DNA from 3 places in the Paenibacillus sp. FSL H8-0280 genome. Region 2 is predicted to be linked to each of the others. Evidence: predicted binding sites of a transcription regulator. Region 2 holds the regulator's gene; each other region holds the start of a gene.
What was found. Region 2 encodes Rex, which represses fermentation and respiration genes when NADH is low (regulators of the CRP and FNR family bind a similar motif). Its sites were predicted from a motif close to TTGTGAAATATTTCACAA; they were not measured.

Region 1 (8,481 bases), 580 kb from region 2:
TGCATCGCTTGCAGCGCATTATTCAGAAAACGGGTGAGAATGATCTGGTATCGGGTCAGGATTCCGGTCAGTTGTTCAAGCTGGAGCATCCCGGTTCTATTCGGGAGATGGATGAGCTGAATGATACGTTTATCCGGCTGAATCAACAGCTTGTGCAATCGTTTCAGGACAGGCTGGCGATGAAATCTCAGGAGACAGAAGCGAGATTACTGGCGTTACAATCCCAGATGAACCCGCATTTTCTCTACAACAACATCACGAATATTAGCATCATGGCGGAAGAAGGCATGAATGAGCAGATTGTCGCGTTTTGTGGTCATATTGCATCCATGCTCCGTTATATTTCTACTCCGGGTAAGAACGGGGTTCCACTGTCTCAGGAACTGGATTATTGCGAGCGGTATCTGGAGTGTATGAAGATCCGGTTTGAAGATGATCTGCACTACGAGTTTCATATTCCGGATGAAATGCAACATATCCAGGTTCCGATGCTGATGGTACAACCACTACTCGAAAATGCCATGAAATATGGACTAGGTGATACCCCTCCATGGAAACTAAATATCACTGGAGATATGGATGCAGTACAGCAAACCTGGCAGATCCACGTGGAAGACAACGGACCTGGCATGGAACCCGAGGCACTTGCCAAGATCATGCATTACATTGAACAGTCACAGGAGTGGGAGCGGATGCCTGACCTCGAAATTAACGGTATGGGACTCAAGAATATATGGGTCCGATTGAAATTATGGTATGGCACGGCAGCCCACATGCAGATTACGAACAAGCCTTCCGGCGGTGTCCAGATTACCATAGGTGGTTCCATTCGAAAGGAGCATGACTGAACCCATGACAATCAAATATAGAACGATTATTGTGGAAGATGAAGCCCTGATTCGCCGGAATGTCTCACGCAAATTCAGAGAGTTGGGCACCCGGTTCGAGGTGATCGGTGAGGCGAGGAACGGTCAGGAAGCGTTACAGCTGATCGAACATTCCGTTCCTGATCTGGTTGTAACCGATATTCAGATGCCGGTGATGAACGGATTGGAACTCGCCAAACATCTGTATTTTGCCTATCCGCATGTGAAAATTGTCATTCTGAGTGGTTATCATGAATTCGAATATGCACGACAGGCGATCAGTTACAAGGTGGAGGATTATCTGCTCAAACCATTATCGGAAGAACAGCTTCGTACACTGCTGGATGCGATGGAATTGAAGCTTGGGAGCGCTGTGGATTCGCTTGCCCATGTCAGTGCCGTGCTGGATGAACAGGTGAAGCCGGAGGATATCGCAGAGGCCGTTAAGTTGTATTTGAAGCAGAATTACATGCATGAGATTACACTCCAGGACATGGCGGGACAGATGCATTTTAGTGTGGACTATCTGGGGAAGTGTTTTAAGAAAGTAACGGGTGAGACCCCGTTGAAATATATGACAGGTCTTCGGATTAATGAAGCAAAACGCATGCTCGTTACTCATGAGAATATGGATATCAAGACCATTGGTGGAGCGGTAGGGTATAGTGATTCCCACTATTTCAGCCGGATTTTCAAAAACAAAACGGGCATGTACCCCAGCGAGTACCGACTGCAACTGCAGGAACGAAAAAAAGCCCTGTCCATGGATGATGAGAACCATGTTGACTTGAGCTGATTACTGGGCCAGAGCTTCTTCGGTTATTTTGCGAATATCAAACGGGGAGCGGATGCCTTCTTCGATCATGTCGGGGAGAATCTGTTCCAGGAAATACTGCACACAGTGGAGGTCGATATTTTTGATTTTGACCAAGGCATAACGGTACATAACGATAAATTCTTTCTCCGTATTGCCACGTTGGAGCTCAGCAAAGGCTTCATATACCTGATCCATCTTGTCTGCGACTTCGAGAATCAGTCCTTCAACCGATTGGTCTTTGCCCTCACGCAGCTGTCTGCGGAAGATAGGCTGGAACTCTTCAGGAATATTTTCATTAATAAAATGTTCAACCATGCCTTCTTCCACCTTTTGCAGCATCGAACGCAGCTCCAGTGAAAAATGTTTCACGGGTGTTTTGATATCACCGATGAAGATTTCGCCATAATCATGACTGCTCGTAATTTCGTATAACTTCTTCCAATCAATGGTGACTCCATGTTGCTCCTCAATATCTGCGAGCGTTTTGGCGTACTGTACCACTTTCCAGGAATGAGCGGATACGCTGTGTTCTTCGAATTTGAATTTGCCAGGTGTACGAATAATACGTTCAAGATCATTCAGTGACCTGAAGTACGTGTGAATTCCCATATAAGCGTTCATCCTTTGCTGATTGAGTATAAGTGTGAGTATCCATCGACTATACGCCAGTTATGTCAACTGTGGATTAACGCGGATAGCGCCGAAGGTAAAATGAAGTTTTAATTCTCTATAGAAGGACGAGAGGATGAAAGGGAGACGTAGGAGAAAGTACGTAGCTTATCGACAAACAATAAAAAGCCACGATGTGTGACTGAACGTGAGTTCGGCATCCATCGTGGCTTCAGTGTGTAGATGTTGTGCTCTAGCGCTACATAAGTACAGTTGAATCAAGCATTATGACTTTTTACGTACCGGAGAAGTATACCAGTACGCCATTCCAACAAAGAGGGCACCGCCGATGATATTACCAAGCGTCACCGGGATCATGTTATGAAACCAGCCTGCCAGAGTAATGGTATCCGGGTGGTTTGGCAGCAGCCAGGATAAAGACAGCAAAGTCATATTGGCAACACTGTGCTCATACCCACTTGCAATAAAGGCGTACAGACACCACCAGATGAGCGCAATTTTGGCGATATCTTCTTTGGTGCGAGCAGCCATCCAGATCGCCAGACAGACAAGCCAGTTACAGAGAATGCCGCGGAAGAACAACTCCGATACGGGAGCGGCCATCTTTTTGGCAGAAGCGACAAATAGAAGATGTTCGGGCGCAGCCGTTTTGAACAGGCCGCTGCCTACAATAAGCAGGCTGAGCAGGATCGCACCTAACAGATTGCCGAGGAAAACGAGTCCCCAGTTTTTCAGTGTATCTTTAACTGTGGTCCGGCCTGCGAGCGTGCTCATGGTGAAAAACATGTTGTTGCCTGTAAACAGTTCCGATCCGGCAAAAATGACCAGCGTGAGGGCGAGTCCGAAGGACATGCCCATCAACATGGTTTGCAGTGGTGACTGTGCCGCTAGGAGCGGGGCACCAATACTGAAGATCAGTACGATGCCAAGCCCTACATAGGCACCCGCCATTAAGGCGGCAACCATGTAGCGTGAAAGATTTGAGTTCATCTGATCCCGTTTTTTAACCGCAGCTTCAATAATTCCCTCAACACTTGGTGTATACATCACGGTTTCCCCCATTATTTTGCATCAATCTTTGAACGTTTCGATGGAGCTATATTTCAATCCAGACTTGGCCGTTCTCTACCTTCACCGGATACATTTGCACTTGCCCATTGTCGGGTGCTTGCACAACACCGGTAGTCAGGTCAATTTTCCAATCATACAGCGGATCGTACAGATAATGCCCGGACACGATGCCTTCAGCCAGCGGCCCACCCTTGGGGTGGGGGTTGTGATTATCAGCGGCGAAGATGGTGCCATCCGATGCACGAAAGACAGCAAGCTGATGGTCCCGAATCTCAACTACTCTTCCGATTCGTGGCAGGAATTCTTCAACTACTCCGGCGGGGAAGTAGATGCCTGATTGTTTTGTCGTCATCTTAAACCACTCCTTATCTATTTAACATTCTCCAGTATTAATCCTGCAAGCTTGCTTATGGACGAGCCGATACTTCGATACCATGGAACATTTTGCTTTGGCCTTCCTCATTGCGAATCGCTTTTTGCCAAGGTTCTTCAACATGCTCAAGTGCAAATTCAATCCGCTGCATCAACGCTTTACGTTCCTCAAGGTTATCCACGACAACCGAACGAATATGCTCCAGACCCATGCGTTCCACCCACTCGGAAGTCCGTTCCAGATAGTTACCTGTCTCGCGGTAATATTGCATGATGGCTCCGCACAGTTCAATCAACTCTTCATCTGTTTTCACTTTGCATAAGGAATCAGCCAGTCTAGCTTTAATACCGCCGTTACCACCGATGAAGATTTCCCAGCCTCCGTCGTTACCAACGATACCGATATCTTTGGTACACGCCTCTGCACAGTTTCGCGGACAACCGTTGACGGCATATTTAAACTTGGCTGGCAGATCAAGACGTTCGAATTTACGTTCAATGCGAGCACCCATGGCCATGGAATCCTGTGTACCGAATCGGCAGAATTGGGAGCCGACACATGTTTTGACCGTACGCAGCGATTTGGCGTATGCATACCCTGAAGGCATATCCAGTTCAGCCCAGACTTTAGTCAGATCTTCTTTTTTAACACCAATCAAGTCGAGACGCTGACCACCGGTAACTTTGACTGCTTTCACATCATATTTGACTGAAACGTCAGCGATACGTTTGAGGTCCGCTGGTGTAGTCACCCCGCCATACATTCGAGGTACAACCGTATACGTTCCATCCTTTTGAATATTCGCGTTCATACGTTCGTTAACAAAACGGGATTCTTTCTCATCTTCGTGAGTATCTGGTGCAATCATGCCAAGGTAATAGTTGATCGCCGGACGACATTTGGAACAACCTTCAGGTTGACTCCAACCCAGTACATTCATGACCTCTTTGGTTGTTTGTAATCCTTTTGCACGAATCTCGGCTACAATCTCATCCCGTCCCATGGAAGTACATCCGCAGATGCCCTGTTTGGCCCCAGTACTGAAACTGTCTCCAAGTACATATTGCAGAATCTGTTCCACAACCGGTTTACACCCACCACAAGAGCGTGTTGCACCGGTACAGGCTTTGATTTCATCAACAGTAGTAAGGCCCTGGTTTGTAATGACATCAACAATGGCTCCTTTGGTTACCCCGTTACATCCACAGACGATCTCGTCCTCGGGCATCGTTTCAACAGAGGTTGCTTTCTTATGACCGCCGCAGCCTGTACCCATGAGTGAACCATACAATTCTTCGGTCATTTCGGTTTGATTTTTAATCAGTTTTTGCAATTCGGCAGAATCCGTAATGTCACCGAAGAGAACGGCGCCGACCATTTTATTATCACGAAGCAGAATTTTTTTGTAAGTCCGTTTCCAGTCATCTTTGTGTGAAATGACGGTGTGCTCTGGACTGTCAATGAATTCACCGGTTGAAAAGACGTCTACACCCGAAATTTTCAATTTTGTGGATACAACAGAACCCTCATATGGAGCGGTCTCCACACCGCAGATATGTTTCGCCAGAATCATACCTTGCTCGAACAATGGGGCAACGAGGCCGTAACATACCCCGCGGTGCTCTGTACATTCCCCGACCGAATACACATTCTCCAGGGAAGTCTGCATATAGTCATCCACGACAATACCCCGGTTCACTTCCATACCGCTTTCGCGGGCTACAGCCGTATTGGGTTTAATGCCTACAGCCATGACCACAAAATCAACATTCAGAACCGTATCATCTGCAAAACGAATCCCTTCAACGCGTTCGCCGCCCAGCAGTTCGGAAGTCTGCGCACCCATCTTGAACCGGATACCCTGACGTTCCAATTCAGCTTTCAACATGGCTGAAGCTTGCGGATCAAGCTGACGCTCCATCAAATCCTGCATCAAGTGCACTACGGTAACTTCCATGCCGAGTTGTACCAAACCTTTGGCAGCTTCAAGCCCCAGCAGTCCGCCCCCGATGACGGCCGCTCTTTTGTACTGTTTAGCAGCGTCGAGCATCACATTACAATCAGCGATATCGCGGAAACCGACAACACTCTCTTTGTCGTGTCCCGGTACGGGGAGAATGAAGGAGTTGGAGCCTGTTGCAATGATAATTTTGTCATAAGAAACGCGAGTTCCATCTTCAGTCACAACTTCGTGTGTCTCGGCATCGATTCGTGTAACCGTTGTGTCTGTGTGCAGCGTAATGCCGTAATCTTCATACCAGTGAAGGTCGTTCAGCACGATGTCATCCAGTGTTTTGCTTCCTTCCAATACATAGGACAACATAATGCGGTTGTAGTTAGGGTAGGGCTCTGCGCCAAAAACGGTAATATCAAATCGCGATGTTAATTTCAAAATTTGTTCTACGGTACTGATTCCTGCCATTCCGTTACCTATGATAACGAGTTTCTCTTTTTTTCCGTTCATGTGTGTATGCCTCCTTGGATAGACGCTGTACATTACCAACAATTTTAGTGGTTTATATTTGAAATTATACAAGTAGTTGACGACAGTTTATGTGATTTAATTCACTAATAAAGATAGAAGAGTCATTAATATAATAGTGTGAGCCCTATCACAGAAAGTCATATTTATTTTCATACAAATAAGAAATGCGAACTATTGTTCTTATTTTGTTTTCGTTGTAAAATCGGAACTGGGCCGTATTGTTCCCGATTTCTTCGAAAGGACGTTTTTGCATCATGATGGGAAGATCCCACCTTATTATCGGGACAGGCGTGTCGCTTTCTGTTCTGCAGTTGGCCGGTATGCCGGTGACTGCACCGGCAGTTACGGTTGCTCTGATTGGTTCGTTATTGCCTGACATTGATGAGCCAAATTCGCTGCTGGTATCCAGAGCCTTGCCCAACAGTCTGATCAGGTTGTTACAGACGATTCTGTTGCCCACAGCTGTATTTGTGTACTTCTATGTTCATGCCAAACCATGGAACCTGTTGCTTGCGATCCTCATTGCGCTCGTGTCATTCCTGCCTTCACGTTCGCTTCGCAAAGTGTTGATGTTTGCGATTGGACTTGGGCTGGTCTTCTATGGTCACGCGTTCGCACCGTGGAACTTGATTGCAGGCAGTTTGTTAATGCTCTGCACCACACTGACTCATAGGGGACTGACACATACCCTATACGGAACCGCAATATGGGCGGGCTTGTTGTACAGCACGACCCAGCAGCAGGGACCGGAGATTTGGGTAGCGGGAGGCACGGCATATGCGATGCATCTGTTGGCCGATTCACTAACCAATCGGGGTATTCGTCCGTTACCACCGCTCAAGTGGCGCATACGGGTGAATCTGATGAGTACAGGGACCAAGCGTGGGGCCGTTGTAGAGAATGTCTGCATTGTGCTTACTCTTATTTTGGCCTGGATTGCATTCTCACCGCTATTTCTATAGCCATCCAAAAACGCCAGCCCGCATATTGTGGGCTGGCGTTTACAGGTATGCATTTCATAATGAATAAATCGTAATAACCTAGCCAGTTCAGGATTGAGAAGGAGAATCAGTCAGGTCATCAATATCGGAAGAACCGAATACAAATAAAACAACAAGAATGACAATGATCAGTAGTTCAGCGAACCCATTTCCGTCAAAGTCAGACATCACTTCAACCTCATTTCTTGGCGTTTAGGAATTGATTCTCTGTTGGAAAGCCCGTATAACGTCATTCAACGTCATATCGCCACCGATCTCATCGAGGAATTGCACCAGTTTATCTTGATTCGAGGGTGTAATATTTTGTAGCGATTTATACTGCCCGACCAGTTCAACGACCAGTGTAGCTTCTCGAAACAACGTGACCGCATCCACTCTTAACTTCCCACTTACCAGTAATGCTGCAACGATAAGTTCCAGATTTCTTCCTTTAAGGTTGCCATTGAGAAGGGTGTTTGCGGCATTTGTTTTTTTGGAACCTTTATTCGATTTTCCATTCCTTCTCACTGCCATAACAGGTCCCCCGCTGTTTGGTGTTTAATTCATCTTCCGTTATTGTATCTTATGTGTAATCCCATATAATGTTCGGCCTATTAATCTACGTACGTTGAACTAAAAAATATTTTCACTTTCCACTCCGAATGACAGAATAACCTTTCTCGTGTAAATGTGTCCAACTGAATAGTTGTGGATATAAAAAAGAGACCTCCCGATATAGTTAGGAGGTCTCTTGTCAACTGTTACGCGTTATTAATTATGGTATTCATCGTTGTCCGATCCAGACCTTTGACCAGCTTCACAATCAGCTCTTTGGCCGCATCGTAGTCATCCGTATGAATGATGGAAGAAGACGTGTGGATATAACGTGCGCAGATACCAATAACTGTTGATGGTACACCAATGCCACTCAGGTGAACTTGACCTGCATCGGTACCACCTGGTGAGATGAAATATTGCATTTTGATCTGATTGGATGAAGCCGTATCTTGAACATATTCCACCATTCCGCGATGGGTGAACATGCCCGGGTCAAAAATACGAAGCAATGCGCCTTCTCCGATATGTCCAAATGACTGTTTGTCACCTGTCATATCATTCGCCGCGCTACAGTCAAGTGCAAAGAAGATATCAGGCTGAATCAGATTGGCCGCCGTACGTGCACCGCGAAGCCCCAGTTCTTCCTGAACCGTTGCACCAGCGTAAAGTGTGTTAGGTAGTGTTTCCTTGTGCAGCGCTTC
Region 2 (8,481 bases):
TGGAGTTCGCTGTTGTGATCCGGCGTGGTTCGCCAGAACGAATGGCATTCAGCGCTTCATCCAGTTCAACACCCAGATAAGTGAGCTGCTCACATACTTTTTGGCGAAGTACAACAGAGTTTTCACCTACACCAGCCGTAAAGACGATCACGTCTACACCGTTCATTGCAGCTGCATATGAGCCGATGTATTTACGCAGACGGTATTCGTACATTTCAAAAGCAAGCGTGGAGTTGGCATCGCCATTCTCCATACCTTCTGTAATCTCACGCATGTCACTGCTGATTCCGGAGATCGCAAGCAATCCACTGTGTTTGTTCAACATGGAGTTCACTTCGCTTACGCTCAGTTCTTCCTTGTTCATTACATAAGGTACGATGGCTGGGTCAAGGTCACCAGAACGCGTTCCCATCATCAGTCCCTCTAGAGGAGTCATGCCCATCGAAGTATCAACGGATACGCCACCTTTAACTGCTGTTACACTTCCGCCGTTACCGACGTGACAAGTGATAATTTTCAGATCTTCCACTGGACGATCCAGATATTCAGCAGCTGCCTTGCTTACGAAATCATGGGAAGTACCATGTGCCCCATAGCGACGTACTTTATATTTTTTGTAAAGTACACGCGGAATAGCATACAGATAAGCTTTTTCAGGCATCGTCTGATGGAACGCTGTATCAAAGACCATTACCTGAGGCACACCTGGCATATTTAATTCAGCCGCACGAATACCCATCATTGCAGCAGGGTTATGAAGTGGAGCCAAGTCGAACAAACGACGAATTTCAGCTTTGGCAGCATCATCTACCAATGCAGATTCTTTAAATGCTTCACCACCGTGAACAACACGGTGTCCAACAGCTTGAATTTCACTTACAGAATCCAGTACACCATTTTCTTTGTGAGTCAAAATATCAATGACTTTACGGATTGCTGTTGTATGCTCCAGAATCTCACTAACTTCTGTAACATCCTCACGGCCTGTCGGTTTGTGTGTCAGGATGGAGGAATCCATTCCGATCCGTTCTACCAAACCTTTAGCCAGTACAGATTCGTCAGTCATATTATACAGTTGATATTTGAGCGAGGAACTCCCCGCATTAATTACGAGTACTTTCACAGTCGGTCACCATCCTTGTCGTACTTGAAGAATCCTTCGCCTGTTTTGGCACCCAGGTGTCCTGCACGCACCATTTTCTTCAGGACTGTAGAAGGACGATATTTCAATTCTCCGAATTCACGGAACATTCTTTCGAGTGCAGCTTCAACAGAATCCAATCCGAAACGGTCAGCCATTTCGAGTGGTCCATGTTGGAAGTTGTATCCGATACGCATTGCATCATCGATATCTTCAGCAGATGCAACACCTTCTTGCAATACATGCAACGCTTCGTTAATCAGCAGGCAGATCAGACGGGAAGTTACGAATCCAGGGGATTCATAGATCATGACTCCTTTTTTGTCAGCTACTTCTTCAACAAAACGTCTGGTCTCTTCGAATGTTGTATCCGAAGTTTTCAGTCCACGAATAATCTCTACAAGATCAACCCGGGATACCGGGTGAATAAAGTGCATACCAATAACACGCTCTGGGTATTTGGTCGAGCTTGCAAGCTCGGTCAAACTCAGCGTGGATGTATTACTTGCCAGAATGACATTGCTTGGACAAACTTGGTCCAGTTGGCTGAATACTGCTTTTTTAGCATCCAGATCTTCTGAAATCGTCTCAATGACCATGTCGCAAGTTCCAAGTTCAGCTAAATGAGCTACCTTGGTAATACGGGAAAGAATCAATTTCTTCTCCGCTTTTGTAATCGCCCATTTCTCCAGTTGTTTATCCAGATTGGTTTCGATCATGTCATATGCATGATCCAGCTTTTGTGTTGTATGCTCCACGAGAAGCACATCAAGTCCTTTGGCTGCGAGCATCTGGGAAATACCTTGCCCCATCGTACCGCCGCCGACAACTCCTATTTTTTTGAAAAACATGGTTCTGCTCCATCCTTTCGGTTCTCTATTTCTCTATTGTACCCTGTTCGCCGAAAATTACAAATTTCGACCCAACATATAATAATATCTTAGCACGAGTGAAATGTAAAAAAAAATAACCAGCATAAATAAATTATGCTGGTAGAAGGGCACTGTCACGAAATTGACAACGAAATTGCTCGCCAGATAAAACTTCCTCACGAATCAAGATGTCGAGTGAATTGTCGAAAATTGTCCGTTGTTCTTCAAGCAACTGCTTTGTCTGTTCCATCAGTTCTTGCAGAATTAATTTATTCTCTCGCATCAGTTCCTCGGTTGTGACCATATCCATGTTCACAATCCCAAGTGAAGTCAACCCCGAAGCCATCATCGTCTGTACAACATTGGTTGCCTGATCAAAGTCATTGCGTGACCCTGTGGAACGACCACCGTAGTACATTTCCTCCGCAGCTGCTCCTCCGAGTGCAATCATGATCTGCTCTTCCAGAAAGCGCTTCGTATAGAGGAACTGTTCCTGTTGCGGGTTATGACGTACATATCCCAGCGCCTGACCACGCGGACTAAGTGCCACCTGACTAACACTGCCTGGACGAACGAGTTCTGCCATAATGGCATGTCCCAATTCATGAATGGCGACCCTTTTCTTCTCTTCCACACTGGACTCACGGTCTGTCTTCTCACCCATCATGACTTTATCAATAGCCAGGGACAAATGCCGCTGTTCGATATTTAACAAGCCGTCTCTCATGGCGTATATTGCTGCTTCGTTCATCACACTTTCGAGCTGTGCACCGGAGAAACCATAGGATTCTTCCGCTGTTTTCTCCAGATTAACTTCCTTCATCAGAGGTTTGTTCACCGCATGCAGTTCCAGAATATGCTTTCTGCCCTTTTTGTCAGGCAAGTCCACTTGAATGTGGCGGTCAAAACGTCCCGGGCGCGTCAGAGCGCTATCGAGCATCTCTTTGCGGTTTGTTGCAGCGATAACCAGAATTCTTGGCGTATCCGAAGAATATATTCCATCCATTTCCGTCAAGAGCTGATTGAGGGTCTGATCATATTCACGCTGTTGACCACCTTCACGTTTCCCCCCGATGACATCGATTTCATCGATAAAGATAATAGCGTTTTCCTTATTTTCCTTGGTGGCACGGGTCCTCGCGTCCTTGAACAAATCCCGAATTCTGCTGGCACCCACACCAACATACATTTCAACGAATTCACTACCCGATGCTGCTACAAAAACAGAATCGGTGTAATGGGCAGCAGCCTTGGCCATCAACGTTTTCCCTGTCCCTGGAGGACCCGTCAGCAAGATCCCTTTTAACGGGCGAATCCCGAACTTCCGAATTTCTTCATGTTTGATGAGAAAGTCAAGCGCTTCACGCAATTCCTGCTTGGCACTGTCCTGACCTCCAATTTCTTCAAAAGTAAGCTTGGAAGGTCCTTTTTTCTTCCGTTTACGTTCCTGTGCAGCGCCTACTGTAATCCCGCCACGCATTTGCATCATGAACAGCAAAGCTCCGACAAGCACCGCTGCAATAAGAATCGGAACAATATTAACACCAGTAAAAGCAAGAAAAATAATCAATACGGGAAAAAATCCGATGGCAACTTCTTTTGTCCACTTAGGCATTAGGCCACACTCCTATCTGACCGGGCACACGCGGCAGAATAATAAACTTGCTGGCATCTCCGTCTCTGAGACTGACATATACATTGTTGTCATCCATCGCTGTATTTACCTTAATTCCATTCGTCGCCATCTTTGACAACGTTGGTGTAATCTCGGTGTATTGCTTGTTCTCCATCGCCTGAGCTACGGTGAACATCGCATCACCCCACCAACTTTCCAGTGCTTCACTGGAATGATCCACAACATCCAACTTTAGTGAGCGTGTTCCAATCAGGGTCTGTCCTTCTTTGTGAATATATTGTACCAGTCTGCCCAAATCAACATCAGGTTGCAGATCCAGTTTCAATTGTACGTCATTGCGGTTAATAGTTAATTGAACGTCATTGACTCCATCGTACTGGGTTACCATTTTTTCAATCGGATTCTGCACAGCCACCTGACGATATACAAACCAACCTCCAAACAACACAACGGCTGAAATGACGGCAGTTAAAGCAATAGGCAATACTTTTAGCTTCAAGTGAATTACCCCTCCCAGATTTTGGCCCAACCTACTGGCTTATTGGTATATACGAATATGTGCACATTGACTCCTGCGATAATTTCGACAGGTTTATTTGTTATTGAATGTAACTTTGAGTACATAACTGAGTATATCACATCGTATATACAATTTCGAAGGCGAAAATATGAATAAATTATTAATTTTAACTATTTAAATCAAATATGTTTACAGGCAACACAAAGAACCGGTTCAGTCGGATATCCGTCTGCCGGTTCTTTCATTTCTTTAAATTCTCTAGTTATGTCGCTCTATTTGTTCTAGCTGTTCGGGAGTGTGTAGACAAGGTCCACCTGTTCTCCATTGCTAAAACGATAAAAGCGATAGTGGTTATGCGTACCGTCTTTATAATACACTTGCCACACATATATTCCATTCACAACTCCGGGCATGATTCGTTTAATCTCACCGGCAGGAACTTCGGAACTAAAGCGATTGCGTATCTGCGCTTCGGACATACCATTTTGCAGTAGCTCACTGTGTACAGCGTTTGCACCCTTAGCCGGTTGATTGTTTGCGTCGAACTTAACCCAGACCATAACATCCTGGTTATCCTTGTTTTTGCCGATCAGGGTCCAGTAGATGTTGTCAGAGCCTTCTTTGTCTCCCCAGATGTACTTGCGCAATTCATCATAGGATGTAATGCCCAGTTGCTCCTGTGCTGCTTGTATAGCGAGCGCTTCTTCCTTGCGCTGGTCCTGAGTGACATAGACGTAATAACGCTGAAGTCCAAACAGAATCAGAACCAGTGCAAGCAGCGAAATCCATATCCACTTCTTTTTTTTCTTCAAAAGCCGAACTTCCTTTCCCTATGATGCTGTCCTGCAATTAACGAGCAAGCAGACCATCAAATGCCAATTGAGACTCACGCAAAATGCGTTCTTCATCCAGCGTCAGACATTCGCCATGTTTCACCACTTGTTTTCCATCCACCCATACGTGCTCAACATCTTTGGCAGAAGCCGAGTAGATTGTATGTGAGATCAGGTCTGTATGTGGATAGAAATGTGCCTGTTCAATGTCCAAGGCGATAAAGTCAGCCTTCATGCCGACCTGGAGTGCTCCGGTATTGTTCAAGAAGATGGATTTGGCACCGTATGACGTTCCGAGTAATAACGCTTCGCCTGCTGGCACTGCCGTCGGGTCACCAGATACACCTTTGTGGATCAATGCAGCCAGTCTCATTTCCTCGAACATATCCAGGTTGTTGTTGCTTGCCGGTCCGTCTGTTCCGAGTGACACGGTAACTCCTGCTTTCAGCAACGCAGGTACCCGCGCAACACCGGAAGCGAGTTTCAGGTTACTTCCCGGGTTATGGGATACAGCCACATCATGACGGGCCAGAATCTCAATCTCTTCGTCATTCAGATGCACCGCATGTGCAACCAGGGATGGACGAGAGAAAAAGCCCAGTTTTTCCAGATGTGCTACAGGACGCAGTCCATAATCAGCCACGTTCTGCTCGACTTCACGAAGCGTTTCCGACATATGTGTATGAAGAGGAAGGTTTAGGTCGTTCGCGACCTGCACAAGCTTCTCTATGTAGTCAGGAGGGCATGTATATGGTGCGTGTGGCGAGATTACGGTTGTAATGCGACCATCTGCCTGTCCATTCCACTCACGCGCAAACGCAGCCGACTCCTCCAGCTTCCGCAATTGCTCTTCTTCCGAGCACAGCCCGATTACACCACGTGCCAGTGCTGCTCTAACGCCGGATTGCTCCACAACTTTGGCAACTTGATCCATGTGATCGTACATGTCCAGGAAAGCTGTAGTTCCGCCTTTCAACATTTCAAGCACTGATAGCGAAGTTCCCCAATATACGTCTTCTGAAGTCATTTTCGCTTCCATCGGCCACATTTTTTCCTGCAACCATACTTGCAATGCAAGATCGTCTCCGTGCCCTCTGAGCAACGACATCGCTGCATGACCATGCGTATTGATCAGACCCGGCAGGAAGAACAGTCCTTTTCCATCCACTTTGGTACAATTTTTGTCTTCATCCGGCAATGTCTCACCAATATGCACAATCTTGTCATCCTCAACAACCATGTATCCTTGAACCACGTTCCATGTTGTGCCGCCTTCATTAACGGCAAATTTGCCGTTGTGAATTACCCATCTATTTGTTGTCATCTTCCTCGTCGTCCTTTCCAGTCTCCAAGTAATAGGCCAAACTAAGCAGATCCGTTGTAAAGTCAGCATGGTGAATGCGGATATGCGGCGGTGTTTTTAGAATGGTTGGTGCAAAATTAAGGATCGCTTCGATTCCGGATTCAATAAGCTGATCCGCTACATTTTGGGCTTCTGTATCCGGAACCGTGATAATACCGATGCGGATGTTTTCCGTTTTAACCGCTTCCGTCAATTCATCCATTGGTTTTACCGTCAAACTGTTGATTTGACTACCAATCTTCGGTCCATATGCATCAAATACAGCAACAATCTTCATGTTGTCTTTCAGATATGCGTTGTAGTTGGACAAGGCCTGTCCGAGGTTACCCGCGCCTACCAGAGCTACATTAATTTGCTGATCAATTTTGAGAATGTGACGAATTTTCTCGATCAAATAGGATACATCATACCCGATCCCTTTACGACCAAAATCACCGAAGTAAGCCAAGTCTTTACGAATTTGGGCCGGATTCAGATCCAGCCTCTGTCCAAGCTCTTGAGAAGAAACCGTAGCCACCTCACGCTGATGCAACTCGCTCAAATAACGCAAGTAAACAGGCAGACGTCGTACCACCGCTTCCGAAATTTTATCCGATTTCATTCTTGCTCCCCCTTACCAAGGCCACGATTAAATAATAGATGAAAAGATGAGCATTCTGTATAAACTCAAAGATAAACGTGACATTTTATACAGAATGCTCCTTGTAATTTAGGTTATAAGTTCTTACGTGCAACTGCTTTAATCGGATATGGAAATATCTAATAAAGTTTAACGCCAAACGATAGTGTCATGCAATGATATAACGAACAAAACAACCATTATTTTTGTTCATTAGCAGGTTTTTCCAACCACTCGGTGATTCGTGGAACCATCTGCTCCGTGAGCATATGCTCCATTTTGGGACCTGGTAATGAATATAAAAAGAATTTGCCATAGTACGCTTCAATCACACGTGTATCATAAACAATGACAATTCCTCTGTCCTGCGCTGTACGCACCAATCGGCCAAATCCCTGCTTGAAACGAATGACCGCTTGCGGCACGGACAGTTTCATGAACGGATTTTTCTTCTGTTCCTGAAGCAACTCACTCTTGGCTTCCACCAACGGATGATTCGGTGGCTGGAAAGGCAATCGCACAATAGCGAGACAGGTTAGCGCCTCTCCAGGGATATCTACACCCTCCCAGAAGCTGCTTGTGCCCAGAAGTACCGTAGCTTTGGCATCTTGGAACCTGCGAGTCAATTTGGAACGACTTCCACTATCAACGCCTTGCCCAAGCAACGAGATGTCGTTGCCAGACAGAGCTTCTTTCAGCGGATCATAGACCTGTCGCAACATCTTGTATGAAGTAAACAGAACCATCATGCGTCCACGCGTAGCAATTGCCGTCTCTGCGAGTGATTGCACCAGCATATTGACAAAGTGCGCATCACCCACACTTCCCTTCACACTTGGGAAATCACGCGGAATCACCAGAAGTGCCTGATCGCGATAATTGAAAGGTGATGGCAACATAGACGTTAACAGCCTATTGTTCTCGGCGGCTTCCTGCAAGCCAAGCTGTTCAATCATGAACTGGAATGACTTATCTACGGAGAGCGTAGCCGATGTAAGCACAACACTTTTCTTTTTGTCAAAAAACAAATCCTTAAGTTGTGCACTGACATCTACAGGTACGGCATACAGCTGGAGAGATTTGCTGCGGAATTGGCCGCTGGCTTCCATCCAGTACACCGTTTTGGCGTCATCCATACGCATGAAGAAACGTAAATTTTCCTTCAATGTGGTCAGATCTTTCAGCAGTCCTGTGATGTCCGTGATCAGACTATCCGATTGATAATCATCCTGATCTTCTTTCACCTCAAGCAGCAATTTGTCCCCTTTGCGAACCAAATCGCCCAGAGTCACATAGATCTGGTTCTCCAGATCCTGCAACTCCTGCCATTTTGCAGGTTTCTGAGATGCTTTCAGACGCAGTGAAAATTGCCCCGTCTCTCCCGGTGAAGCATCACTTCGTTCAGGCAACAGACCAAACAAGGCATCGCTCATACGATCCCACAGCTCCTTAACTTCAAGAGCGAGCGGGAACATCTGATCCACCATGGAGCCCCAT
Region 3 (8,481 bases), 2.3 Mb from region 2:
CAGCATCGGCGTATCATACCCCTGCGGTAAAGATTCGATCAGACCGGATAACCCTACTTGGGCGGCCACCTGACGAATCTCCTCATCCGTTGCATGTGGACGACCAATCCGCAAATTATTGGCTACCGTGGTGTCGAACAGGTGTGGACTCTGATTCAGCACTGCGATGACATCAGTGACACTCTCACCCAGGGTCTGCACAGGCATATTATTGATTAGAACTTTCCCCGCAGACGGAAGCAATGCCCCCTGAATCAGTTTCAACAAGGTCGATTTCCCGCCGCCGCTTCGTCCAAGAATAGCTAATCGTTTGCCTTGTGGCAGATGAAGGGATACGTCCTGTACGGCGTAGGAATCATCCGCTGCATAACGGTAACTTACGCGATTAATCTCGATGTCTGCTCTGAGTTTGGGTGGAATGCGAAGACGAATTCGTCTGTCCGGGATATCATTCGCAGCTGGCAAGGACTCGGATGGCTGTCCAGCCATCACGTTGCCGTTTTTTACTACAGAGATCGATTCGCCCGTTCCATCCGCATCACCGGCTCCATTCTGCAACGGAAGATAATCTTTCCCTTCGAGCTGCTTCAAGCGATCCAGCGATTCTCGATACTGCGGAAGATGCTCTACAGCATCCCCTACAGGTAGAAGTGTTTCCGTGAGCGGAAATAACACCAGTACAAAAGCAGCAATCATCACGGCAGGTAATTGCCCGACAGAAGCGGCATTTCCGGCCCATAACGTAACCGATACCACCAGCAGGCCAATGACGCACTGGGCCATCAGATCACGCCAGCGTGTCCAGCGCCGCAATTTGCGACGAACCGCGTCGACATGTTCTTCCGCCTCTTCCTGCTGCTGAACAAATTCCGCGGCTCGCCCACTTGCAAGCCAATCCCCCAGTCCAAGCACACCGTCGGTCAGACGGGTATACAACGTGCTGTTTTCCTTTTTCAGCCGTACACGCCATTTCCACGTCACTTTCAGCGAGATCGCAGGTAACACGGCAACGAGAAATAACATATACAAGCCCATCCACAGCGCAAATCCCAGATCCACACTGGCAAAGGCAATCACAGCCCCACCGTACATCACAAGTGCGGTAACGGCGGGAAAAACGGTACGGAGATAGATATCCTGCAGCCGCTCCACATCATCGGCCAGTGCTCCGAGTACATCTCCGGTCTGCATGCGAGAACGCAGGAACAGGGCCTGTGGTTCCAGAATGCGATATAACTTCACCCGTTGATCGGCCAACACCCGCAGTACGGCATCATGTCCTGCCAATCGCTCGATATATCGAAACACGGCGCGGAATATCCCAAATGCACGTACCCCAACAATAGGTACATACACCATCAGAATATTTTCAGGACGCAGCGCAGACTTGGAGATCAGAAATCCGGAGGTGAACAGCAACAGTACCGCACACAAGGCAGCGCATGTGCCCAGCGCAATGACTGCGATGAATCTCCAGCGGTACTGTGCCACATACGGAGCAATCCAGCTATTTTTTTCTTTTCCGTTACGGACGTTCTCCATATGTTCATATCCGGACTTCATTTTATATCGCCTCCATCTGGGCCTGGATCATCTGATAATATACACCTTGTCGTGCCAGCAATTCCTGATGTGTTCCCGTCTCTGCCACTGTGCCGCCATCCATGACAATAATTCGATCCATATGCGGCATCCAGTGCAGACGATGGGTAGCCAAAAATACAAGTTTTCTTTCAAACAGCGGCAACATCGTCTGTTTCAGTTCATACTCCGTTTCCACATCCAGATGAGCTGTCGGTTCATCAAGCAACAGAATGTTGCGTTTACTAAGCAAAGCTCTTGCCAGCGCCACCCGTTGCTCCTGCCCACCACTGAGCTGTCTGCCGCCAGCCCCAATTGGCTCATGCAGCCCACCGGATAATGAGGTCAGAAGCTTGGTTAATCCAGCTGTGCTAATGGCCTTGGCCACTTCCGCATCCGAAGCCTCCGGCATGTAGAAACGAACGTTATCGGCCAGGCTTCCACTGAAAATATACGGATGCTGCGGGATAGCTGCCGTCTGTCTTCGCCAGGATTCAAGCATATCCTGTGTCACAGGCTGTCCGTTGGCTAATACTTGGCCTGAAGTAGGAAGCTGAAATCCAGCCAATACATCAATCAACGTGGATTTGCCTGCTCCGCTGGCGCCAATAATACCGATTTTGCCAAGACCCGTGATCTGAAATGTGACATCCTTTAGCGAATAAGGACCTTCATCATCATGCCGTACCTGTACATCCGTTAGAGCCAATCTGCTATTCTCATTCCAAGAGAACACTGAGGAAGAAACAAGCTCAGGAGTAGTAGAAACAGAAGCAGAAGCAGGAGCAAGATGCCCCGCAGCCGTTTTATCATTCAACACGACACGTATGGTCGAAGTAGCGGCTTTCCTTTTACCCAAAGATAATGGTGTAGATCCAGCTTCGTCCTCTGACGTAACCGGATCCGCAACAACATTTGCATAGGCTTCTTTCTGTTTCTGTTCAGCGGCCTTGCCCCGTTCAATCACCTGATTAATGGCCGTTCCGGCTTCCTTACCGTCCAATGTGGCATGATAATCAGCTCCGAGCATACGTACAGGCAGGAAATATTCAGGTGCCAGAATTAGTACCGTCAGCGCAGGGCCAAGCAGCATATGTCCCTCCGTCAGACGTAATCCCAGACCAACTGCCACGGAAGCAACGGACAGCATGGTGAAGAAATCGAGAGCAAACGAAGAAAGAAAAGCCATGCGCAGGGTAGACATCGTCGCCTTCCGATACCGCTGACTGACCCGCAGAATGGACCCTTCGTGTGTTTTGCTTTGTCCCAGTGTTTTCAGCGTTTCCAGCCCACGCAAGGTATCAACAAAATGGTTAGCGAGTGCTTTGTAGGATCTGAATTGTCCGTCTATCTTACGCTGCGCAGCGAGGCCAATCAGAATCATGAACACAATCAGGATTGGGAGTGTCAGCATCAGAATAACCCCAGACATCAGATCCAGCTTAAACACATACAGCAAAATGACGATAGGTGTGAATCCTATGCCCAGCATACGAGGAATGAATAGTTCAAGATACGTCTTGAATTGAGCTGTTCCCTCACGTGCCAGTGTAACCAGATGGCCTGTGCCCTCCGTCTTGGCATAACGCGGTCCAAGTCTGAACCACTGCTCCACCATCTGTCTGCGCAGATCAGTCCCTGTCCTCTCCGCATATCGTGAGGTCACGAGTTGTAACCAGAAGGATAAGGCGTAGCGGGCGGCAAAAGCAGCCAGGAACAGCAGCAGTACTGGGTACTGCTCCGTTACGGATGAACCTTCAAACAATGCCGTGATGGCCTGTGCTAGCCATTTAGCCTGCATAATGATCGTCATCGCCTGTAGCATCACCAGCGCTGATGCCAGCGCGAGTACAGGCCGGATGCCCGGCAGCTTCAGCAGCCCCCGTCCCATATCAGTACTCCAGGTGGTGCTGCTCGTTCAGACGTTTGCGGAAGATATAATAACTCCAGATCTGATAGCCAAGAACAAATGGCAGCAGTGTGCATGCTACAATGGTCATTACTTTCAATGAATACGCACCAGATGCCGCATTGTATACGGTCAGGTCAAATGCAGAACCAAACGAACTCACCATGACTCTTGGGAACAGACCGATAAATACAGAGGCAAAGGCAATTGCAATCACAGCACCTGTCATACCAAAAGCCCAGCCTTCATGCTTCTGACGAACGAAGTATGCCGCAAGTGCAAGCGCGACTGCGCCAAGTACAACCATGATCCACAGTGCCCAACCGCGAACGGCGAACACATCGGTCATGAAATACGTCATTATCGCATACACAGCGAGCAGTGCAGCCAGCGGCAGCATCAATTTTTGCGCTGTCTTCAAGGCACGCTCTCTGAGTTCCCCGACTGTCCGTAGTGAGGCAAACAGCAAGCCATGAACCAGACACAGCAGCGTTACGCTCAAGCCACCAATCACGGTGTACGGATTAACAATATCGAGGAATCCTGCACGCAACTGCATCTCCCCATCAATGGGCAGACCTTTCATCAATGTGGCAAAGACCACTCCGAACAGGAAAGGCAAGAGCGCGCTGGAGACAACAATGATGATGTCCCATGTTTTGCGCCAGCGCTGTTGTTTCATTTTACTGCGGAATTCGAAAGCAACTCCGCGGCCAATCAAGGCAAGTAACACCACCACAAGTGGCAGGTAAAAACCACTGAACAACGTCGCATACCAGTGCGGGAAGGCAGCAAACATCGCTCCCCCTGCCGTGATCAGCCATACTTCATTACCATCCCAGAACGGACCGATCGAGTTAATCAGGGTCCGGCGTTCACGATCTGTTTTGGCAATAATGCCTGTAGACATCCCCACACCAAAATCAAAACCTTCCAAAAAGAAGAAACCAACAAACAATACGGCAATCAGCAAAAACCACAACTCACTTAGTGACAACGGAATAACCTCCATCCACGCCGAACGGATCGGCCGATTCATCGTGATCTTCTGGCTTCTCGACCGCAAATGGCCCCGCCTTGATCTCACGTACGAACAGATATACCATCACGATACCAAGAACGGTATACGCAGCAGTGAACGCAATGGTAGAGAACAGGATCATTCCTGCGGATACATTCGGTGAGACTCCGGCTTCGGTGGTCATATAGCCAAATACCGTCCATGGCTGTCTTCCGACCTCGGTCATAATCCAACCTGATGTATTGGCGATAAACGGCAGGGAGATGGCAAATACCATCAGACGCATAAACCACTTTCCAGCGACCTCCAGCTTCTTGCGCATAGCCAGATACGTACCGTACAGAGCAAGCACAATCATCAAACCACCCGCTGCGATCATAATGCGGAAACTCCAGAACGTTGTCCGTACCGGCGGGATGTAGTCCCCCGGTCCATACGTCTGTTCATACTCAGCTTGAAGTTCCTTCATGCCTTTGACACTACCGGAGAACTTGCTGTAGGACAGGTAACTGAGCAATCCAGGGATTTTGATCTCCCCCGTACTCTCCTGTTTATCCGGGTCAATAAAAGCGACCACCGTCCATGGCGCCGGATCTTCTGTCGTTGTCCATGTGCCCTCACTGGCTGCCATCTTCATCGGCTGTGTCTCCACCAGATATTGCGCCTGGAAGTGACCCGAGAATGCGACGCCGAATGAAGAAACAAGAGCGATAATGATCGCGATATTAAACGATTTGCGGAAGATCTCCACATCCTGCTTTTTCATCAATTTGTAGGCACTGATCCCGGTTACGACGAAGGCCCCTGTCATCAATGCACCAAAAATCGTATGTGGGAATTCAACGAGAAGCTGACCATTCGTGATGAGTGCAAAGAAATCATTCATCTCGGCTCGGCCGTTGTTAATCTCAAACCCAACAGGATGTTGCATAAATGAATTGGCTGCCAGAATCCACAGCGCGGACAGGAATGTGCCGACAAACACCAGCCAGATGCAGGCCAGATGCACTTTTTTGGACAAACGATCCCATCCGAATATCCACAATCCAATAAATGTAGACTCCATAAAAAACGCCAGTAGCGCTTCAATAGCCAGTGGCGCACCGAACACGTCCCCGACAAATCGGGAGTACTCGGACCAGTTCATACCAAACTGGAACTCTTGCAAAATACCTGTGACTACCCCGACGGCAAAGTTAATCAGGAACAGCTTGCCCCAGAACTTGGCCATCGTTTTGTAGATCTCCTTACCCTTAACAACGTACAACGTCTCCATGATTGCAACCAACAGTACAAGACCGATGGATAGCGGGACAAAAAAGAAATGGAAAATCGTTGTAAGTGCATATTGGATACGCGATAACATAATCGGATCCATACCGTTACCCCTTCTTTCTGTTCACTTCGCAGTATGCGTATCTGGCATTGAAGCTGCACCTTCGCTGTCTGTCCGCCAAATACGTTGATGAACGTATTGTGCCAGATTACCTATTTTATACATGTGAGAATTATCACAATCTTCGTCTCTAGCGCAAAAAAAAGTGATCCTGGTCACACAAAAGATAAAATTCAGCCTATTATCACAGCTTGCCAACTTCATCTATTCATGGAAGATACTCATGTTTGGGACGGAATGCCCATATGTTAGTCTCAGGCATATCATGCGAAGTACCGTGAGGGCTTTACATATGAAGTGAAAGCATGAAACACATGCAGGGCGAATGACGCTCCATATTACAGTCAAGGTGAGGTGAACTATTCATGGAAAAACCTGCACCACTGCCAGGTGAAGACACCGAAGCCAGGCTGGATAAAGCCAGTACAACACAGCCCCCTGTCCGGTATGTTCTCTTCCCTCGCAAAGGGGGCTGGTCATCCTTTCCCTATCCCGATATTGCTGCACTGCTGTCGATCGAGGGAGAGGTCTACTATGTCAGCAGCCTGACGCAAATAGAAGATGTACCTCCGGTCATTACCGTCATCTCCCTCCCTGAAGCCGAGCAGCTATTGCTGGAACCTCGCACCATAGCCGTAGTCGCCCATCCCTACTGGCTAATGGCTACAGCTTCGCTGGAGCCTGAACTATGTATTGCCCTGCTCCCTGAGCCTGCTGGAAACGAAGCAGAATCTCCGCTATGGGAGAGCAGTATTTCCAAACTGGTCGGCATCGCCGATCTGGTAGGCACATCCTCCGAAACACGTTATATGAAGCTGTTATTCCAAGGCGTACGTGCTATCTGGCTGGGCGGAGAAGACCCTGCACCTGCGGGTACGATGCAAAAGGATGATCTCGAAGTCCCTCTCCGGGACTACGAACTGCTCTTCTTGCATGCGCTGCGGCAGATCCTGTCAGGCACTCCAGATAGCGTCACCCTGCTTCAATGCAGTGTACGTGCCGACTTCTACCGTCAGCTACGTGCCAAAGCAGGTGCACATGAGACGATATCCTTTTTGCTGGCAGCCTATGAGTACTTGCTTGAAGATCCGCGGGCCGTCCATTCGTTGCAAGAGGCCTTCACCCATGCGGTCATGAATGGTCGCAGTGATTGTGTGATCTCCCATTATCGATTCCTGTCTGCCATTCATGCCCGGGCTGGAGAGTTGGAGGACGCCCTGCGAGTGTACGGAATTAGCGCATCCGATGAACAGGAACGGCATCATTATGAACAGTTATGTCGCTGGCTGGAGGCAGGAGAAGATCAACTTGTACGAGCGGAACTACTGCGTATGAACGATGATTACGGAAACGCCCTGCGTATCCTGGACGAACTTGGCGGAGAAACGGCGAGACATTGGAAATTCCGCATTTACCAGGAGACTGGACGTGTGGAAGAAGCACTGGCTCTGGTGCATGCAGTCGATATTCAGGATGATGCCAGTCGCCGGGATTATCAGCAATTATCCGGCAGTGCGCTGGCACTGCGAGGGGAACGGCACGGGGCAGTCCGACATTATCTCGAAACGGCACTGGAGGATGAAGATGCGCTGGCCCGGATTGTCGAGCTGGAGCTGTTGGATCATGCTGTACAGCAATTGCTTGGGGAGGTGCCATGATGCTGGACCCAAAGAAGCGTAGACAACAGTTGAATGGGCCAATGGTGCACAGGGATATCCGAACCGAAACAGTCGATCGAACACATACAGACGCATTGGGAAATGGCGATCACACCCCGGATCATGCGCAACCAACACAGGACATCCGAAGCCAAGTGCATCACTGGGGTGATTCACAAGGTCAGGCAGAACAGAATGCTGCTATAACACAAGAGGAAACAAGTGTATTCAAAGAGCCCTTCTCCATTCGCCGGGTTCGCAAAAGCAAAGGCAACAAGCTGACCGCCATGCTTCAGGTTCGCAATGAACGTGGCCGATACCTTGAAGAAGTATTGCATGATCTGAGTGAGTTCGTGGATGAGATCGTGATTGTGGACGATGCCAGCACAGACGGAACACCGGATCTATGCAAAGCCTATCCAAAGGTGGTCCGTCTGGAGGTATTGGAGAAACCGCTGTTCGCCGAGGAATGGCGCCTTCGCAACACCTTATGGCAAGCGGCTGCGGGAACACGTCCCGACTGGTTACTCTCGGTTGATGCGGATGAGCTGTACAGCTCAGAGGCCAAGAAAGCCATACGCACTCTGATTAATCAGGAGTATGCGGACTGGTTTGCATTTCGTTTCTACGATATGTGGGGTGGCCGGACCCACTACCGGGAAGATGATCTCTGGTCTCTGCACAAACGGCACACCGCTTCACTTGTACGGTATATGCCTGGATATCCTTATTTTTATCCACAACAGAATCATCACGTTCCCCGTCTTCCCTTGTCCTGCACTGTATTGCCTGGGGTCAGTACGGAACTGAAGGTTCAGCATCTCGGCTGGGCCGGCAGTCTGGAGGACCGGGTTCGTAAATATTTGCGTTACAAGCGCATTGATCCTAGCGGTGAGTGGGGCAATCTTGCACATTA

Region 1: the regulator Rex is predicted to act here: its motif matches at 6,311-6,328, upstream of nirB (nitrite reductase large subunit NirB).
Region 3: the regulator Rex is predicted to act here: its motif matches at 6,011-6,028, upstream of MHI12_RS28675 (cytochrome ubiquinol oxidase subunit I).

What each region holds. Positions count from the first base shown of each region.
Region 1 covers NZ_CP150296.1:4,911,650-4,920,130, reverse strand. Annotated here, with positions in the region: gene MHI12_RS21605 (sensor histidine kinase) at 1-848, shown strand, start outside; gene MHI12_RS21600 (response regulator) at 853-1,662, shown strand; gene MHI12_RS21595 (YfbR-like 5'-deoxynucleotidase) at 1,663-2,292, opposite strand; gene MHI12_RS21590 (formate/nitrite transporter family protein) at 2,578-3,360, opposite strand; gene nirD (nitrite reductase small subunit NirD) at 3,410-3,736, opposite strand; gene nirB (nitrite reductase large subunit NirB) at 3,792-6,221, opposite strand; gene MHI12_RS21575 (metal-dependent hydrolase) at 6,497-7,204, shown strand; gene MHI12_RS21570 (hypothetical protein) at 7,436-7,756, opposite strand; gene MHI12_RS21565 (M42 family metallopeptidase) at 7,984-8,481, opposite strand, start outside.
Region 2 covers NZ_CP150296.1:4,327,415-4,335,895, forward strand. Annotated here, with positions in the region: gene MHI12_RS18845 (acetate/propionate family kinase) at 1-1,123, opposite strand, end outside; gene MHI12_RS18850 (3-hydroxyacyl-CoA dehydrogenase family protein) at 1,120-1,992, opposite strand; gene MHI12_RS18855 (AAA family ATPase) at 2,126-3,628, opposite strand; gene MHI12_RS18860 (hypothetical protein) at 3,621-4,148, opposite strand; gene MHI12_RS18865 (DUF5590 domain-containing protein) at 4,451-4,981, opposite strand; gene MHI12_RS18870 (amidohydrolase) at 5,019-6,326, opposite strand; gene MHI12_RS18875 (redox-sensing transcriptional repressor Rex) at 6,313-6,966, opposite strand; gene dinG (ATP-dependent DNA helicase DinG) at 7,185-8,481, opposite strand, start outside.
Region 3 covers NZ_CP150296.1:6,586,648-6,595,128, forward strand. Annotated here, with positions in the region: gene cydC (thiol reductant ABC exporter subunit CydC) at 1-1,563, opposite strand, end outside; gene cydD (thiol reductant ABC exporter subunit CydD) at 1,565-3,472, opposite strand; gene cydB (cytochrome d ubiquinol oxidase subunit II) at 3,474-4,529, opposite strand; gene MHI12_RS28675 (cytochrome ubiquinol oxidase subunit I) at 4,474-5,889, opposite strand; gene MHI12_RS28680 (tetratricopeptide repeat protein) at 6,273-7,565, shown strand; gene MHI12_RS28685 (glycosyltransferase) at 7,562-8,481, shown strand, end outside.